Regions from separate parts of the Vibrio sp. R11-SG3-ISO9 genome, predicted to be linked through region 3. Evidence: predicted binding sites of a transcription regulator. Region 3 holds the regulator's gene; each other region holds the start of a gene.
The links. Region 3 encodes CRP, which controls carbon source genes, mostly activating them, when cyclic AMP is high. Its sites were predicted from a motif close to TGTGANNNNNNTCACA; they were not measured.
Positions count from the first base shown of each region.

Region 1: a site for CRP is predicted at 3,143-3,158, ahead of pyrG (CTP synthase). Genes of this name have one in related genera too.
Region 2: a site for CRP is predicted at 1,846-1,861, ahead of cdd (cytidine deaminase). Genes of this name have one in related genera too.
Region 4: a site for CRP is predicted at 3,693-3,708, ahead of recB (exodeoxyribonuclease V subunit beta). Genes of this name have one in related genera too.

Region 1 is NZ_JCBDGU010000024.1:53,289-58,312, reverse strand. It holds gene eno (phosphopyruvate hydratase) at 42-1,340, opposite strand; gene pyrG (CTP synthase) at 1,417-3,057, opposite strand; gene mazG (nucleoside triphosphate pyrophosphohydrolase) at 3,209-4,006, opposite strand; gene relA (GTP diphosphokinase) at 4,349-5,024, opposite strand, start outside.
Region 2 is NZ_JCBDGU010000043.1:128,525-133,548, reverse strand. It holds gene purT (formate-dependent phosphoribosylglycinamide formyltransferase) at 1-684, opposite strand, end outside; gene cdd (cytidine deaminase) at 854-1,741, opposite strand; gene AC6R05_RS14195 (CidB/LrgB family autolysis modulator) at 2,057-2,734, opposite strand; gene AC6R05_RS14190 (CidA/LrgA family protein) at 2,736-3,107, opposite strand; gene sbcB (exodeoxyribonuclease I) at 3,207-4,631, opposite strand; gene AC6R05_RS14180 (flagellin) at 4,995-5,024, shown strand, end outside.
Region 3 is NZ_JCBDGU010000012.1:122,903-127,926, forward strand. It holds gene astD (succinylglutamate-semialdehyde dehydrogenase) at 1-211, shown strand, start outside; gene AC6R05_RS04980 (DUF1338 domain-containing protein) at 419-1,210, shown strand; gene crp (cAMP-activated global transcriptional regulator CRP) at 1,391-2,023, opposite strand; gene AC6R05_RS04990 (phosphoribulokinase) at 2,265-3,134, opposite strand; gene AC6R05_RS04995 (YheU family protein) at 3,212-3,424, opposite strand; gene AC6R05_RS05000 (hydrolase) at 3,514-4,491, opposite strand; gene AC6R05_RS05005 (TIGR02444 family protein) at 4,646-5,024, opposite strand, start outside.
Region 4 is NZ_JCBDGU010000050.1:133,730-138,753, forward strand. It holds gene recC (exodeoxyribonuclease V subunit gamma) at 1-3,403, shown strand, start outside; gene recB (exodeoxyribonuclease V subunit beta) at 3,806-5,024, shown strand, end outside.

The DNA.
Region 1 (5,024 bases), on a different contig from region 3:
GAGCGTTTCAAAAGCTTTAAGCTAACAATTCAATGTATGAATTATTGACCTTTAACTTCTTTAAGACCGTTGTAAGGAGCTTTAGAACCTAGAGCTTCTTCGATACGGATTAGTTGGTTGTACTTAGCAACACGGTCAGAACGGCTCATAGAACCAGTCTTGATTTGACCTGCAGCAGTACCTACCGCTAGGTCAGCGATAGTTGCGTCTTCAGTTTCGCCAGAACGGTGAGAGATTACAGCTGTGTAACCTGCGTCTTTAGCCATCTTGATTGCAGCTAGAGTCTCAGTTAGAGAACCGATTTGGTTGAACTTGATAAGGATAGAGTTAGCTACGCCTTTCTCGATACCTTCAGCAAGGATCTTAGTGTTAGTAACGAATAGGTCGTCACCTACTAGTTGAAGCTTGTCACCTAGTAGTTCAGTTTGGTGCTTGAAGCCATCCCAGTCAGACTCGTCTAGACCGTCTTCGATAGAAACGATTGGGAATTGGTTAGCTAGCTCAGCTAGGTAGTGGTTGAACTCTTCAGAAGAGAAAGTCTTACCTTCGCCTTTCATGTTGTAGATGCCAGCTTCTTTGTCGAAGAACTCAGATGCAGCACAGTCCATAGCTAGAGTAACGTCTTTACCTAGTTCGTAACCAGCAGCTGCAACAGCTTCTGCGATAACTTCTAGAGCTTCAGCGTTAGACTTAAGGTTAGGAGCGAAACCACCTTCGTCACCAACTGCAGTGCTGTAGCCTTTAGACTTAAGAACTTTAGCTAGGTTGTGGAATACTTCTGCACCGATACGTAGACCTTCTTTAAGAGTCTTAGCGCCAACTGGTTGGATCATGAACTCTTGGATGTCAACGTTGTTGTCTGCGTGCTCACCACCGTTGATGATATTCATCATTGGTAGAGGCATAGAGAACTGACCAGCAGTACCGTTTAGCTCAGCGATGTGCTCGTATAGAGGCATGCCTTTAGCCGCTGCAGCAGCTTTAGCGTTCGCTAGAGAAACAGCTAGGATTGCGTTAGCACCAAACTTAGATTTGTTCTCAGTACCGTCTAGCTCGATCATTACTGCGTCGATTGCAGCTTGGTCTTTAGCGTCTTTACCAGTTAGAGCTGTAGCGATTTCGCCGTTTACAGCTTCAACAGCTTTAAGAACACCTTTACCTAGGAAACGTGCTTTGTCGCCGTCACGTAGCTCAAGAGCTTCGCGAGAACCAGTTGATGCGCCAGATGGAGCAGCAGCCATACCTACGAAACCGCCTTCTAGGTGTACTTCAGCTTCTACAGTTGGGTTACCACGTGAATCGATGATTTCACGACCTAGAACTTTAACGATCTTAGACATTGAATGTTTCCTTCTCGTTGAATATATAATGTCAAATTAAAGGCAGCAGCACTGCAAACGCTACTGCCGGTATCCTTTACTTCTCTAATTCGTCACGCTGGTTTTGGCCAGCCGCTTTAACGAAGCCTTCGAACAATGGGTGACCATCGCGAGGCGTAGAAGTGAACTCTGGGTGGAACTGAGCTGCAACAAACCATGGGTGGTTTGGAATCTCGATAACTTCAACCAGCTTCTTGTCCGCAGACAGACCCGATACTTTTAGGCCCGCTTTTTCGATTTGTGGACGAAGATTGTTGTTCACTTCGTAACGGTGACGGTGACGTTCATGGATCGTCGCGCTACCGTATAGTTCACGAGCTTTCGTACCTTTCTCTAGGTGACATAGTTGTGAACCTAGACGCATAGTACCACCTAGGTCAGATTTTTCAGTACGTTCTTCAACTTTACCTTCACCATCTACCCATTCAGTAATTAGACCAACTACTGGGTACTTCGTGTCTTTGCTAAATTCTGAAGAGTGTGCACCTTCCATGCCCGCAACGTTACGTGCGTACTCGATAAGTGCCACTTGCATACCAAGACAGATACCTAGGTAAGGTACTTTGTTCTCACGAGCGTATTGTGCTGCGAAAATCTTACCTTCAACACCACGGTCACCGAAGCCACCTGGTACTAGGATAGCGTCAAGACCTTGAAGTGCTTCTTCGCCTTTCGCTTCTACTTCTTGAGAGTCAACGTACTTGATCTTAACGCTTAGGCGGTTCTTAAGACCCGCGTGCTTAAGTGCTTCGTTCACTGACTTGTATGCATCTGGTAATTCAATGTATTTACCAACCATACCGATGGTTACTTCACCAGTTGGGTTCGCTTCTTCATAGATTACCTGTTCCCATTCTGATAGGTCTGCTTCTGGAGCGTTGATACCAAAACGAGTACACACTAGGTCATCAAGACCTTGTGATTTAATTAGTTGAGGGATCTTGTAGATTGAGTCTACATCCTTCATTGAGATTACTGCTTTCTCTTGAACGTTACAGAATAGAGCAATCTTCTTACGTTCGTTCGCAGGGATCATGCGATCAGAACGACAAACTAGGATATCTGGCTGGATACCGATAGACAGTAGCTCTTTTACAGAGTGCTGAGTCGGTTTAGTTTTCACTTCACCAGCTGCTGCTAGGTAAGGAACTAGTGTTAGGTGCATGAACATTGCACGCTCACGGCCTAGCTCTACTGCTAGCTGACGAATCGCTTCCATGAATGGTAGAGACTCGATATCACCAACCGTACCACCAACTTCAACGATCGCAACATCGTGGCCTTCTGCGCCAGCAATTACACGGTCTTTGATAGAGTTAGTGATGTGAGGGATTACTTGGATAGTTGCACCTAGGTAATCACCGCGACGCTCTTTCGCTAGAACGTCTGAGTAAACACGACCCGCTGTGAAGTTGTTACGCTTAGTCATCTTGGTGCGAATGAATCGCTCGTAGTGACCAAGGTCAAGGTCAGTTTCAGCGCCATCTTCCGTAACGAACACCTCACCGTGTTGAGTCGGGCTCATAGTGCCTGGATCAACGTTGATGTAAGGGTCAAGCTTCATCATAGTCACTTTAAGACCACGAGCTTCTAAAATAGCTGCAAGCGATGCCGCTGCAATACCTTTACCTAGAGAGGATACAACCCCGCCAGTAACAAAAATGTAATTTGTCGTCATGTTTAACCTGAAATTGGTTGAATGAGGGAAAATGGATTTCTTCTGGACGGGATGAAAATATACCAGAAGCCCCTTATCGCCACAACGTGAAATCTATCACACTGCTATTTTTTATTTTTTGCTTCAAATCAAATCAGCACAAAAGCTTTGTTCAACTTTTCTCCGCCAACTTGACTTCATCCCACATAGAATCGAGCTCAGAGAGGGAAAAATCGTTCAAAGTTTTACCTTTTTGACGAACTTTTCCTTCTACACCTTTAAAGCGACGCTCAAATTTTACGTTAGCTTTGCTCAGTGCCGATTCTGGGTTTTTCCCTAGATGCCTCACTAGATTCACCGTCGCAAACAGTAAATCACCCAATTCTTCCTCTACCAAATCCTCATTTGGCGTAATTTGCAGTGCTTCTTCAAGCACTTCATCGACCTCTTCCCGAACCTTATCGACAACAGGGCCAATTGATTCCCAATCAAAGCCATATTTTGCTACCTGCTTTTGCACCTTTGTAGCACGCAAAAGTGCAGGTAGAGAGTTTGGTATTGAGTCTAGAATACTTTCCTGAGTTTTGCCTGCTTGCACTTTTTCTTTGGCTTTCTCGGCTTCCCAGTTGGCATTGATTGCCTCTTCATCATCAAATTCAACATCAGAAAACACATGTGGATGACGACGAGTCAGCTTCTCATTCACACCATCTACCACATCAGAAAACTCGAACAACCCTTGCTCTTTCGCAAGTTGACTGTAAAAAATCACCTGAAACAACAAGTCGCCCAGCTCTTCTTGTAGATTTGGCCAATCCTTGTTGTGAATCGCATCCACTACTTCGTATGTCTCTTCGATAGTATGCGGGACAATTGTTTCAAAATTTTGTTTCAGATCCCAAGGGCAGCCACCTTCTGGATCGCGCAGCTTCGCCATAATTTGTTCTAGTTGTTCAATCGGGTGGCTCATGGTGCTTTCCTATTATCCTATTTGATTGTTTTAATCTAATTCTTTTCTTAAAACTAAAAAAGGTGAGCAGTTAAAACCACTCACCTTTCTATTTTTCGTCATCCCCAAGAGCGAAGTATGAGCGAGTTGGGGATCTCAAACTACTTAGCGAGATTCCCTATCACGTTCGTTCCTCACTGTAGGGAATGACAACTATGTTTTTTTACTAAGTAATTAGTTCTTCTAACAAGGCAGTAAACTTATGAGGCTCCTGAGCATAGCTTGCCTATGTGATGAGCCTGGGCCGGCATTCCGAAAATAAGTGAAACTAACGCCGTTAGAAAGCTAAGTACAACGTAAAAACTATCCTAATCTCTTGACGCTCATAACATCTTTGATCTGCTCGACGCGACTCGTCACGCGGCTGAGGATTTCAATGTTGGTCACTTCCAGGTCAAAGTCCATCACTGATAGCTGACGCTTGTAGTCAGTACGGCTCTTCATGGTCGTAACACTGATCTTCTCATTAGCAAACAGCGAGGTGATGTCTTTCAATAATCCACTACGTTCTAGCGCTTCAACACGCAGCGTTAGGATGTAAGAACCAACGAAGCCATTACCCCAAACCGTATCAATGATACGCTCTGGTGCGTGGATTCTTAGCTCGCTCAGTTGCTCACAATCACTACGGTGGACAGAGATACCACGACCTTGAGTGATGTAACCCTTGATGCTGTCACCTGGGATTGGCTGACAACAGCGTGCAAGGTGCGTCATCAGGTTATCGACACCTTCAACCACAACCGCATCTTTCTTAGGACGGCTCTGTTGAGCAGGCTTGTTTTCTGACTCAAGTAGCTTCTCTAGTGCCTTTTGATCTTCCTCTTCCGCAGTTGGCTTATTCACCAATGCATTGATGTGGTTGATCACTTGGTTGATTCGCAAATCACCGCTACCGATACCCGCATACAGCTCATCTGGCGTATTCACGTTGAAACGCTTCAGGGCATATTGGTCGGCGTCTTTGAGCGTCGCGCCA
Region 2 (5,024 bases), on a different contig from region 3:
GTAGTCACCGTCTTCTTGGCGATGGCCGATTGGCGCACAGAAGTGAACACCGTCAACCGCACGCACAGTAAGCAGAGTGATTTCATAATCAAAATCGATAAAGCCTTCTACGATTACTCGTCCAGCCCCAGTGCGGCCGCCTTCTTGAGCGTAGTCCCATGCTTTCTGAATGTCGTCTTCGCTCTTAATAACGCTTTGGCCTTTACCAGATGAACTCATTACTGGTTTAACGACACAAGGGATGCCGACAAATTCAACGGCGGCTGAGAAATCTTCAAACGTATCGGCAAAACGATATGGTGAAGTCATCAGTTCTAACTCTTCTGCAGCAAGGCGACGAATCCCTTCACGATTCATTGTTAGCTTGGTTGCGTTTGCAGTAGGAACGACGTTTAGGCCTTTTTCTTCTAACTCAACCAGTTTGCTGGTCGCGATGGCTTCAATTTCAGGTACTACGTAATCGGGTTTTTCGAGTTCAATGATCGCTTCTAGCGCATCGCCATCGAGCATATCTAACACATGGCTGCGGTGAGCAACTTGCATTGCAGGTGCATCTGGGTAGCGATCACAAGCGATCACTTCTAAACCTAAACGTTGACATTCAATAGCAACCTCTTTACCTAGCTCTCCTGAGCCTAATAGAAGTACACGAGTAGCATTGTCACGAGTGGCGGTACCAAACATAGTTATTCCTTCCGAACATGTTGAACGAGTAATTGAGAACGGGGAGATCATACTCATTCCAACCTCAAAAGCAAACGTTTGCGTGGTGGTTTTAGTGAATTTTAAGCATAAAAAAAGCAGCCGACTAAAAGAGGGCTGCTTATGTAAATCGCATGTTAACTTAATGCAGTTAGATTGCTAAGTAAGTGACTGGGATATCAGGGTTAATTGCTTCCAGTGTTGATTGCGTATCCGCCAAGTGGCTAATGTTGCCCTGTGCGTTTTCAACTAGAGCAGCGCTCTCAATTTGATCGAAACTAATACCTGCCAGCATCACTTGAATCATCGCTACTTGAAGTGGAGGCAAGCTCGGGTTAAATGCCGCGTTTTCAGCGTAGGCACCAGAGAAGATTTCACCAGACGTTAGTTGAAGCGAAACACCACTTAGGTTTTTGGTGTAAGGCGCATGACTGCGGTTCATCGCCTCTAGAGCTTTAACAACAATAGGTGTCGTTTCTTCAGTTGTGTATTTATGGTCAAGCTCTGTCATTAGGCCTTCGGTGATACCTAAATCAGAAGGGCCGAAAGAGTCTGGAAGGTAATCTTGTAGTGAACGCTCTTCACGTTCTGGTAGCTGAATTTTCAGCTCGTTAGCCGTAGTCAGCTCGTTCATAAATTGACGACAGTGACCACAAGGGCTGTAGTTGATTGTGATGTCAGAAAGTCCTTTTTCGCCTTTCATCCAAGCATGGCTGATTGCTGCTTGTTCTGCGTGTACCGTTTGTCCAAGCTGTGCTCCGGCAATCTCCATGTTCGCACCAAAGTAGATGTGGCCAGATAGGCCGCGCACTATTGCACCAACGTAGAAATCAGAAAGCGGTGCGTAAGAGAACGCAGCTGCGATTGGCAGTAAAGCTAGACGAACTTCTTTATCAGAAAGACCGCTTGCATCCAGCAAGCTTTGAAACTGCTCTTTAGAGATTGTGGCGTCAAAGTTGTCTGCTAATACGATGTCACTTAAAAGTGCTTTCAATGAAGCTGGAGCACTTTCCAGCGCCAGGGTAATACGACTGTTCATGTTGAATCCTTAATTGACCTTAGGCTTTAAGTTTATGCAATACTCAGAAACTTTCTGTGATCGGTGTCACTATTGTATGTTGGTTGTTACATTGTGTTGCACAATTAGAGTGAGGTCACAAATGAAATCGTTTGCAGCCAGCAAAGTGTAATTGATGTCACAAATTGACGGGTGCATCACATTGCATGAATAAATAGTTTAGTGGAAAAAAAGAGCGCATTTCCCAAAGATTTATTGGAAAAGCGCTCTGATTTTGTTCGGGAAATAGCAACGACATAGATAGATTGTCAGCTACTTCGGGTTAAATTTTTGCAATTATGAGTATATCCATAACACCAGCGAGAACACAGAAGGTGCCAATATCGAGGTAATAACGCCACATAACACTAATGCTAGAGAGCTAAATGCAGCATCTCGTGGATCTTTCTCTGCGCTAGTTGCTGTTCCTAATGCGTGAGAGACCGTTCCCATGGTAAGTCCGCGTGCTATTGGACTTTTAATGCCGATTAGGTTGTAGATGGGATAAGCGAAAATTGCACCAAATAGCCCAACCAAAAGCACCAAAATTGCCGCTATGGCAGCTTCACCACCGAGATGGCTAGAGACTTCCATTGCGATTGGGGTGGTCACCGATTTGCCTAGTAAGCTTGCAATTAAGCCAAGGTCTGCATGAAACGCAGCGGCAATCAATGCAGCGGTCAGCATTGACATTACACTGCCTAAGACGCAAGCAAAGGTGATGATGCGCCAATTGGCTCTTATCTGCGGTAGCTGCTCATACAGAGGATAGGCGAGCGCTACAACGGCAGGTTGCAGCATAAAGGTAATCCAAGTGTTGTCTGCATAGTACTCCTCGAATGGGATTCGCCAGTAGGTGAGCACCGGAATAATGATCGCTAAGCTGATCAATAGAGGATTACATAATGGCGAGCTTACTTTTTGACTTACCCAACGAGCAAAGAGAAATACGACAATAGTCAGAAGAATCCACATACTATTTCCCCTTCGCAATCACTCGGTCTAAGAACCAAGATAGAGAAATAAGGACGATCAGTGTGCCACCAACCGCGCTAGCTAAGATGGGAAGGGCGTTGGCAACTAGCATGTCGAAGTGCTCCATGAGACCAACACTGATCGGTACAAATAATAAGATCATGAAACGGATGATTAGGCTCGCACCAGGTTGAACCCAGTGGGGAGGGACAATTCCGATCACCATTGCGAAGAAAAGCAGTAGCATGCCAAAGATACTTCCAGGAATCGCAGTATCGAGAAGGCTTTGAATGGCGTTGCCTGCTGTCAGTGAACCGATGATCAATGTAAAAGAGATCATTAGATACACAAGTTGGATCAATCTTTCTTTCAAAAGGAGTCTCTTTCTGAGTTAATGTATAACGGTTAACGAGTAACCGTTATTTAAGTCTGAATTAGTACATATAAAGCTTTAGAGCTATAAAAGACGGGTTTAGCTCGCGAGTTTCTCTACGTACTGGTATACCGCTTTGAGTATTGCCATCTTCTTTTCATCGTTTTCATGCTCATGAGCAAGATTTTCAAGGTTGAGCATGTATTCTTCAAGTCGACTTTCGTAAAACTCACGGCAGTGATTCGCCCATTTTTGCTGTTCTGATTCATCTAACGTCCAAGGGTAGTGACGTGCTTTGTAACGGAACAGAAGGGGCTCTATACGTTCGTCGGCAAAGCTGATGTCGAGTGCAGCGAGGTTGTTTGGTTCAGTTTGACGAATAATATCCATCGCGGCTTTATCTGATGGAGAAAAGAAACCATCGTAAAGCTGAGTATCAACATCGTCGTCTTTCTCATACTCGCGTTCAACAGAATAAAGACCAATCAGCTTTTCGCGAATCTCTGGGTGTTCACGAAGAATCGCTAAGTTTGCCAGGCACTGCTGGCGATCAATGCCAATGGTTTCAGCATTTTCAGCCGTTAGTGTTTTCGCTGGTGCAAGAATAGGACATTTGTTCAGTTGCACGAGTTTAATCGGTATAGGCAGTTCGTCTGGACCTAATTCGCTGTGTTTGGTGTAGAGCCTCTCACGCAATGCATCAGTGTCTAATTCAAGCAATGGCGTTGGATCTTTCGCTAGGTCTACAACGATAACCGCGTTTTGGTTGGTAGGGTGCCAAGCCATCGGCACAATCCAACTGGTGTAGTTACACTCTTTACCTAGCATGCCAGAGACGTGCATGAGTGGTGTCATGTTAACAATGTCGACAAGTTCATTCAGTTTGCGTTTATGACGCATGTTGTACAAGTAGTCGAACATTTTCGGTTGAGCAGCTTTAACTTTCTTCGCCATTTCAATGGTTGCAATAACGTCAGCCATCGCGTCGTGCGCATTTTCGTGTTCAATGCCGTTAGCAACAGACAAATGTTCTAGCTTAAAGCTTGGGAAACCTTCTTCATTTTCTGGCCAAACAATGCCATCTGGGCGCAATGCATGCACCGCGCGCATCACATCCAACAGATCCCAACGTGAGTTACCGTTTTGCCAGCTCCACGCATACGGTTCGATAAAGTTGCGGTAACAGGTGTAACGTGTCACTTCATCATCGAAACGAATACTGTTGTAACCAAGGCTGGTTGTGTTTGGCTTAGATAACTCTGCGTGAATCTTAGCGATGAACTCTGGCTCAGGTAAGCCTTGTGACATTGCTTTCTGTGGGGTGATTCGCGTAATTAATGCAGCTTCAGGTGCAGGTAGATAATCAGCTGGCGGTTGGCAATAGATAACCAGAGGCTCACCAATGATGTTGAAATCTTGGTCGGTGCGAACACCCGCAAATTGGCTTGGTCGATCTTTGGCTGGGCTCGTCCCCCAAGTTTCATAATCGAAGAAGAAGTAGGTCGGCTGAGAGTCGTGCTGCATAACGTTGATATATCCAGTTTTATCTGATTTCCCAAGTATTAGAACACCGTGAGGGCGCTAACGCAATGAGCTTAGCCGACTTGATTCGCGATTAGATTTATGTTCAACACCATGTTTTATTTGAATGAAATCATTCAAAGGAGCTCAGCTAGTTTGTCACTTAGTTCTAGTCAAGGAGTATGAAATTTGTTTTGTTGAACCGTGTTGGCTTGTATTTGTACTAAATGCGACAGATAGCACAACAAATCGGACGAAAAAGGAACGGATATATTAAAGTTGGCTCATAAAGTGCCGATAGGTTATTAAATGCATAATATTCATGTAAATTATTGATGTTTTTATAAATATAACTAGGCGTACAGTATGGCTATAAATGTAAATTCAAATGTATCG
Region 3 (5,024 bases):
CTTCGTTGATCACATCCGTGCAGGTATTGTTAACCGTAACCGTCAGCTAACAGGCGCAAGTGGTGACGCACCATTTGGTGGCCCAGGTGCTTCAGGCAACCTACGCCCGAGTGCTTACTACGCAGCGGACTACTGTGCATACCCAATGGCATCGATGGAAGGCGCTGAAACGCAACTTCCAGCGACCTTTAGCCCGGGTATCGAATTGTAGAAAGCAATTAATCACCACTAACAACGTAAACCATCAATTGGAGGCAGGGAAGTTTGGCCTCCTTTGGATTACTCGCAAGGCGTCTGACCTTGCGAGATATAATTATAAAATAAGTATGTCACAAGCTGATGGCTGCTGACGCCTCGTCGCAGCCACACTCTTTCTAATCCAACTCTCTAGCTTGCTAGAATCCGACAAGGAGTCACCATGACACCCGATCTACTGTTCAAATCCCTATGGGATGACTACATCGAACGCCTCTGCCCATCTGCTGAGAAGGTACATCAGCTGTTGAAAGAAGAGGAAGACCTTATCAATGATCACATCGCGCTGCGTACGTTTAATGTTGCGCCTTTGGGGATTGATACGCTTGCTAAACCTTTCTTAGCACTTGGTTACAAAGCGTGTGGTGACTACCTGTTTGAAAGCAAGAAACTCGTGGCTAAGCACTTTGAACACCCAGATCCAACGCAACCAAAAGTGTTCATTAGTGAACTGAAAGTGGAAGAGTGTTCTGCAGAGCTACAAGCGATCGTTGCTAAGTTGGTTGCGCAAGTGGATGCAAGCAAGTTAGAAGGGCAGGACTTCCTATATGGAGGTCGTCTTTGGGACTTGGATTTCCAAGATTACAAACAATTGGCGACAGAGAGCGAATACGCGTCTTGGTTGGCCGCGCATGGTTACGGTGCTAACCACTTTACCGTGAGTGTGAATCAGCTAAATGAGTTTGCCGAAGTGCAAGCTGTGAATGATCACCTGAGTGAGTCTGGCTTTACAATCAACAGTGTTGGTGGCCAAGTGAAAGGCTCTCCAGAGGTTCTGTTGGAGCAATCTTCAACAATGGCGGACAAAGTGAAGGTTGAGTTCTCAAAGGGTGCGGAATTAGTTCCAGGCGGCTTCTATGAGTTTGCTAAGCGCTACCCAATGGCCAATGGCGAGCTTTACACAGGTTTTGTTGCAGCATCGGCCGACAAGATCTTCGAAAGTACTAACGGGTAACGAAAGGTACGAGCGCTGGGCTGTCCTAGAGATTCGGGGACGCTTAGCTTCGATAGTGTTTACAAGGCGAGAGCCTCATGTGCTCCATTCGTATCTCGTATCTCGTATCTTCTATCGATAAAGAAAAAGCCACCAAATTCGCATTTGGTGGCTTTTGAATTTTTGCTCGGTTAATCGAGATTAACGAGTACCGTAAACAACGATAGTTTTACCGTGAGCAGAAATTAGGTTTTGCTCTTCTAGCATCTTCAAGATACGACCTACAGTCTCACGTGAACAGCCAACAATCTGACCGATCTCTTGACGAGTGATCTTGATTTGCATGCCGTCTGGGTGAGTCATCGCATCAGGCTGTTTCGCTAGGTTTAGTAGCGTTTGTGCGATACGACCAGTAACGTCAAGGAACGCTAAGTCACCAACTTTTTGGCTGGTTACTTGAAGACGGCTAGCCATTTGCGCAGAAAGACGCATCAGGATGTCTGGGTTCACTTGGATAAGTTGACGGAATTTCTTGAAAGAAATCTCTGCAACTTCACAAGGAGATTTTGCACGAACCCATGCAGTACGCTCTTGGTCTTCTTCGAATAGACCAAGTTCGCCGATAAAGTCGCCTTGGTTTAGGTAAGAAAGAATCATTTCCTTACCTTCTTCGTCTTTGATAAGAACTGCCACAGAACCCTTAACGATGTAGTACAGGGTCTCTGCCTTTTCACCAGCGTGAATCAGAGTACTCTTTGAAGGGTACTTATGAATATGACAGTGTGAAAGGAACCACTCTAATGTTGGATCGGTTTGAGGTTTACCTAGAACCATAATATCTCACTTCCTCTGCAGGGTATGCTTGCCGCTTTCCATATTTTAGCTAAGCCTGAATTTGACTTCTTAGGATAAGAGCACTTGTTCTGTGCTGCAAGCTATCTTGTGTTTCGGTTAAGAATAGTATCCTTTTTCAGTCACTATTTCTTGATTTTAATCGTGACCAAGCTACGATTTTTTACGCAAAATTGTGCACATGATCACGGTATGAAAAGTAATCAACCGGAATGCTGTTCCGTTAGCCAATTTTTCCCGTTTCAATGAGCTGTTGTAAGATTGGTCTTACGATGAGCTCCATAGCAAAGCTCATTTTCCCGCCTGGCACAACAAGTGTATTGTGACGAGACATAAATGAGCCATCAATCATAGCGAGTAAGTACGGGAAATCGACGTTTTTGATACCACGCAAACGAATAACTACGAAACTTTCGTCAAGGCTAGGGATGCCCTTTGCATTAAGTGGGTTAGAGGTATCAACGGTCGGTACTCGCTGAAAATTGATATGGGTACGTGAAAACTGTGGGGTAATGTAGTTGAGATAGTCATCCATTGAACGAACAATAGAGTCCATTACCGCTTCACGTGAATGTCCGCGATCACGTGTATCTCGGACGAATTTTTGAATCCACTCTAGGTTGACGATGGGTACCATGCCAATCAGCAGGTCAACGTGTTGCGATACGTTCACATCACCATCAACAACCCCACCATGTAAGCCTTCGTAAAACATCACATCAGAGTTTTCTGGAATCTCTTGCCATGGGGTAAAAGTGCCCGGCATTTGATTGTAAGGCACCGCCTCATCAAAGGTGTGCAGGTAGCGTCTGACTTGCCCAGTCCCCTCGTTACCATACTGACGGAAGAACTCTTCAAGCGCACCAAAGTCGTTGGCTTGTGGGCCAAAGTAACTGATGTGCTTGCCTTGCTCTCTAGCCTTTCGGATCTCGACATCCATTTCTGGACGAGTAAAGCGGTGGAAACTATCGCCTTCAACCCAAGCCGCCTTCACATCCATCATGTTGAACATTTTTCGGAAGGCTTCTGAGGTAGTGGTGGTACCGGCTCCTGAAGAACCTGTAACCGCAATAATTGGATGTTTAGCGGACATGACAACCCTTGTCGTTAGAATAACTTACTTGTTAGCAATCGTTTTCCACTATAACACGGCTATTTTTTTATGGCAGCCTAGAAGCGTTTAGTGAGTTGGATATCGACAGTTTCGTGCAGTTCAGAAAAAACAATGCTCGCTTCTCCTGATTTCAGCTGCTGTTTTACTTGGTCGATTTTTGATTGCAGTGAGATCTCAACATCGCCGTAATCGGTACCTTCTCTGAGCACGAACTCCTTGATGAGGTTTTCTAGAGTTTCAGGGGCGATGTCTTGCCATGGAATGATCATAAATACATCTCTCTTTTATGTTCACGGGTATGTTTAAAGGTGACTAACGTTTGGCTCAGTGTTTGAATACCGAGTTCAATGTGGCGCTATTATGCCGAATCCTGAATACTTTCATAGTAGGCAGGCAGTGCCTCTTCCAACCAAAACTTAGGGTTGAAGGTGCTACCAGTAATGAAGCCAACGTGTCCACCCTTCTGGAACAGTCGGTAATCTATGTTATCCGGCAGAATGAATTTCGGAATCACATCATCGGTCATGAAAGGATCGTCTTTGGCATGAATGATCTGCGTAGGAAGCTTAATGCGATTAAGCTTTGGTAATGCGGAGCATTGCGCGTAGTAATCTTGCGCATTCTTAAAGCCATGCAGAGGCGCCGTGATCAAATCATCGAACTCATACAGCTTCTCGATCTTCTTGATCGTGTCTGCAGTGATGCCTAATTTTTCTGAAAGCAACTTCTCTTTCTTAAGCGCGTTGGATTTAAGTGAGTTCAACAAGTACTTCTTGTAGACCTTAGAGAACCCTTTTTCGATTCGACTCGAGCAACTGGCAAGATCAAATGGTGCTGAAACAATAGTTGCCGCAGACAACAAAGGGTCATCAGCGTATTCAGCCAGATAGTTAGCCAACATGTTACCGCCTAAAGAGATACCGACGGCTACCTTAGGATTATTAGGGAACTGAGCATGCAGGTTTCTTAAGAAAAAGCGTGCATCTTCTACTTCACCGGAGTGATACGCGCGAGCTAGGCGATTGGGTTTACCGCTGCAGCCACGAAAATGCATCATTACTGATAACCATCCATCTTCGGCAAAAGCGTTCATAAGACCGTTGGCATAGGGGCTTTCAAAGCTGCCCTCAAGGCCATGAAATAGCACGAAGATTGGTTTACGATCGAGACCTTCGTTGTTTGGGTCTTCGCTCCACGCTAAATCGAGAAAATCATGATCAGGCGTTTCAAGTGTTTGCCAGTGAGGGTGGAACAGCGCCTGCTTACGAATAAACCTAGGGACCAAAGTCTGAAGGTGGGGGTTAGATAGGCCTGTCGCAGCGGTAAAAATTGTCATAGTAGAGGTTCCATCATTCTCTGGGGCTGAGATATCACTCGCGTTTCTCTTTGAGCTTGGTCGATCTTGACGCTGTGTGCAAGTGGTGAGTGATGAGTGTTGACCAAGAATTGACGTAGCTAATGCATTGAAACGTAAGTGACTATAGAGATGTTCAGTTGGTTGCTGTTTGTTCTTGAGGGGATAGTGGTTCTGAAAAGAACTCATACAGCGATTCGGCAGAGAGTAAACGGCAGTACTGCAACACCAGCGGTGTATCTGTGCTTGTTGTCAGGGGAAGACGATTGATACAGTCAACCAGATCTGACTGTTGCTGTTTTTCGAGTTGAAGTTCAAACTGCAGCGCTTCACGATACAATGAGTCGACCACCTGAGGCTTGAGATGTTTACGCAATTCACGGTAGCTGAGTAGTAGTGATTCCGAGCGACTTAAACATTGCTGTATGTGGTGCCACTCGGTCTCTTCGAAAGCCAGTTGCTGCTCGTCTAACCATTTGAGGAGCAGCAGTAGGTTTACGTTACCATGATATTGG
Region 4 (5,024 bases), on a different contig from region 3:
TCTGGCTAATCCATTCGACAAAGAGCAGATCTTAGTACAAAGCCCGGGTATGTCTCAGTGGCTTAAAATGGAGCTGGCGAAAGAGTTTGGTGTTGCGGCAAACATAGATTTTCCTCTGCCAGCAACCTTCATCTGGGAGATGTTTACCCAAGTTCTTCCTGATGTTCCCAAGCGCAGTGCCTTTAACAAAGAGGCGATGACTTGGAAGCTGATGAGCATTCTGCCCGCTAAGCTCGACCATCCTGATTTCTTGCCACTGCAGCGTTATTTGGAAAACGACACCGATAGCTCCAAGCTGTACCAATTGGCTGAGAAAATTGCCGATATTTTTGATGGTTATTTGGTGTACCGACCTGAGTGGATGGCGGCTTGGGAAGCGGGTGAGCCTGTGGCTGAGTTGCAAGACGCAGATGGTCAGCAAGAACATCCGTGGCAGCCGATATTGTGGAAAGCTCTGTACGAGCAAACACTATCCCAAGGCCAATCAAAGTATCACCGTGGTAACTTGTACCATGACTTTATTGAAGCGCTCGCACAGCAGAAAGATCAGCTTTCCCATCTTCCTAAGCGATTGTTTGTGTTTGGTATCTCATCACTACCACCGCGCTATATGGATGCCCTCAAAGCAATGGGTGAACACATTGATGTCCATTTAATGTTCACGAACCCATGTCAGCACTATTGGGGCGATATTCGAGACAGAAAGTATCTGGCAAGAGTGGAAGCGCAGCGTCGTAAGCAGTTTGCTTTGGTCGAGGGCTCGCCTCAGCTAGAAGGAGAGGTTTCACCTCTTAAAGATGGCTTGGAAGCTAATGTAGAAGATGAACTGCACACTAGCCAAGCCGTGGGCAATAGTTTACTGGCATCGATGGGTAAACTTGGTCGTGACAATCTGTTTTTATTGTCCCAGTCTGAGTGTGAAGAGCATGAATTTTTCATTGATGTTGAGCGCGATAGCCTGCTGCATCAGCTTCAAGCCGATATTTTGGAGCTAGAAGAGCATCAAGATGATCACATCGTCGATTCGAGTGAACACAAGCAGAGTGTTGTACTTGGTGACCGCTCGTTAACGGTTCACGCTTGTCATAGCCCAATGCGTGAAGTGGAAGTGCTGCACGACCAGTTGCTGGCGATGTTCGATGCCGATCCAAGCCTGAAACCACGCGACATTATCGTAATGGTAGCGGACATCAATGCCTACAGCCCTGCGATTCAAGCGGTGTTTGGTAATGCTCCGGGTGAGCGTTACATCCCTTACTCCATCTCGGATAGAACGGCCGATCAAGAAAGCCCAATCTTAACCGCATTCATGCAGCTGGTGGCGCTGCCTAAGAGTCGTTGTCTTGCTTCAGAGCTGCTTGAGTTACTTGAAATCCCGGCGATGATGGCGCGCTTTGATATCGATGAATACCAATTCGAACAAGCTAAACAGTGGGTTGAAGAGGCGGGTATTCGCTGGGGTGTTGATGGCAGTACCGCAACAGAATTTGACCTACCCGAGACTCAACAAAACACTTGGCTGTTCGGTGTTCAGCGGATGCTGCTTGGCTATGCGATGTCTGAATCTGCAGGATTATTTGAAACCGCTGACTCATCGATTGCTGCATACGATGAAGTGCAAGGCATGAGCGCAGAGCTTGCGGGTAAGCTCGCGCACTTTATTGATCGCATTACCCATTATCGACAGCGCCTCAATCAGTCACAACCGATTGAACGTTGGCGTGAGACTCTGCTTAACTTGATCGATGACTTCTTCAGCGTCGAGCTTGAGGGCGAAGTGGTATTAAAGTCGATTCGTGATGCCCTTGGGCAACTTAACGAACAGCTTGACGATGCTCTGTTTGAGCAAGATTTATCACCAAGCATCGTTTATCAGTACCTGAACAATAAACTCTCTGGGGCACGCATCAGCCAACGCTTTTTAGCAGGACAAGTGAACTTCTGTACTCTGATGCCGATGCGTTCGATTCCTTTCAAAACGGTATGTCTGCTGGGAATGAATGATGGTGTTTATCCGCGTTCTATGCCACCAGAAGGCTTTGACTTAATGAATGGTCGCACTCGTCCGGGTGATCGTTCTCGTCGTGATGATGACCGTTACCTGTTCTTAGAAGCGATGTTATCGGCGCAAGAGAGCCTGTACATCAGTTATGTTGGTCGCTCTATTCAAGATAACACAGAGCGCGTCCCGTCAGTGTTGGTGTCTGAGCTGATCGAATACTGCGAGCAGAACTACTGTCTACAGGGTGACGAGGCTCTGGGAAGCGATGAATCCGGGCGTAAGCTAAGCCGAGCTCAGATGTTTGAACACACCATGACGCCATTCAGTCCGAGTGCTTTCATGCCGGGTCAAGACAATACGCAGCTTAGCTATGCTAAAGAGTGGCTGCCTGCGGCAAATCGAGCTGGTGAGCGCAGTGGTGAATTCAACCGTGCGTTAGAAGATTACCTTGCCGGAGCAACTTACCCACTTGAGCTTGATCTGGTTGAGTTACAGCGTTTTTGGCGTCTACCTGTTCAATACTTCTTTAATCGCCGTTTAAAGGTGGTGTTTGAGCCGCCGTTACCAGTGATGGAAGACGATGAACCGTTTGTGTTGAACGGCCTAGAGAGCTATCAACTCAAAGATGCACTCTTACAAGTATTGATTGATAACCCTCAATCGCCGGATGAAGCCATCCGTCACTTTGTCGCTAAGCAGAAAGCTCAAGGTCGTTTGCCAGTTGGAGCATTTGGTGACATAGAGTTTGAGACCAATCGTGTGCAAGCCGAGGAGCTAGCCAAAGAGATCCAATTCGTTACAGGTGCGCCTAAAGAAGATTTAGAGGTCAATATTACGATAGACAGCCTCGGCGAAGGAAAGCCGGTCAAGTTGATAGGTTGGCTAACGCACAATTATCAATCGGGCCTTGTGCGTTATCGCAGTGGTAAAATTCGCGCGCAAGACTATCTGGCTGCTTGGATTGATCACCTGTGTTGCAATGTGATGGGCAACCCGCAAACAACGCATATTATCGGCTACGACAAAAAAGAGGGCGTGGTGCATCTTACGCTTAGCCCTCTGAGTGATGTTCAAACGGCAAAGCAGACTTTAGGCGAGCTCGTTCGCCTGTTCTATCAAGGTATGACTCAACCGCTTCCATATTTTCCTAAAACGGCCTTAGCAGGAGTTGAGGCAGGATTCAGTCGAGGCAAATGGGTTGATGATGAAGAGAAGTCTCTGAAGAAGATGGCGGATACCTTTAATGATAGTTACGCGTTTACCGGTGAAGGACGCGATAGCTACATCTCACGTATTTGGCCAAAGTGGGATGACACATTGGCGGCGGAAGCAAGGCTGTACTCTACGTTAGTGATGCAAGCAGCTCGTCTTGCAGCGATTGATCCCAATGATCAGGAGTAACTTAGGACGATCGTCAAGATCGCTCAACCCATGCCAATTAGGCCGATGTATATGGGAAGCTTATTGCAATTTTAGAATGAGTATAGACTGGATAAGAGAAGTACTGATAAGTCAGGGAATGAAAAGCACAGGAATTAAAGTGGCCGCCAGTAAATCATTATTAGTGTAGGGCGTTCGCTGTACGGCCACAGGTCAGAGGGACCATTATTCTTTTGGTTCTTTGGTGGCGAAAAAGTAATCGCTTGCCTGAACTCGTGGGCGCATAGTAACGACGTGCACCAAATTGATCCGTGAGAGAGATCGCACTCCCTAATAAGATATTGGTACTAGACCAGATTTGAATGACGTTTTTGATACTAGGTCACATTTGTAACAGAATAATTAAGAAGAAGGCAGCTCGGTATGACTACCACAAATCGTGATCTCGCTATCACGCCACAAGCGCTTAATACCATGACGTTTCCTCTGCATGGGGCGCGATTGATTGAAGCCTCTGCGGGTACGGGGAAAACCTTCACGATAGCTGGCTTGTATCTGCGACTTTTGCTTGGTCACGGTACATCAAAGGTTGGCGTAAACGGTGAAGAGCCGAGTCGACACCAGCAACCACTAACGGTCGATCAGATTTTGGTGGTGACCTTTACTGAAGCGGCAACCGCGGAACTTAGAGATCGTATTCGAGCTCGTATTCACGATGCGCGCATTGCTTTCTCGCGTGGTCAGAGTGGCGATCCTGTGATTGCTCCTCTACTTGAAGACATTGACGATCATGCGGGGGCTGCCAAAATCCTTCTTAATGCTGAAAGGCAGATGGACGAAGCGGCGGTATACACCATTCACGGCTTCTGCCAACGCATGCTAACGCAAAATGCTTTTGAGTCGGGCAGTCGCTTTGACAATGAATTTGTGACCGACGAAAGTCATCTAAAAGCACAAGTGGTGGCGGATTACTGGCGTAAACAGTTCTACCCATTACCGCTGCAGTTGGCTGGCGAAGTGCGTAATATCTGGGGTTCTCCTTCTGCTCTGTTAGCGGATGTGAATCGCTACCTGACTGGCGCGCCGTTAAAGCTAACGGTAGAGGCGATGTCTGGTGATCTGCAGTCTCTTCACAACAGCAATCTCGACAAAATCAGAGCGCTCAAAGCACAATGGCTGGCATCGCAAGAGGACTTTCTGCCCATTATCTCGGGCTCAGATGTTAACAAACGCAGCTACACCAAAAAGTCACTGCCGACTTGGTTAGAGGCGGTAACGACTTGGGCGCAAAGTGAGACACACGATTATCATTACCCAGATAAACTCGAGAAGTTTGCTCAATCGACGCTGAATGAAAAAACTCCGAAAGGCACCGCTCCTTGTCATGAGGTTTTTGAGGCGATTGAGACCTTCTTAGCACAGCCAGCAGATATGAAAGCGCCGTTACTGGCGCATGCAATTACTCATTGTCGAACCATGCTTGCCGCTGCCAAAGAGCAGAAGCAGTGGCTCTCGTTTGACGATCTGCTTACCCAACTCTCAGCATCGATTGATGTCGATGAGCAATCATTGTTAGTCGAACGAATTCGTGCTCTTTATCCGGTCGCGATGATCGATGAATTCCAAGATACCGACCCTCTGC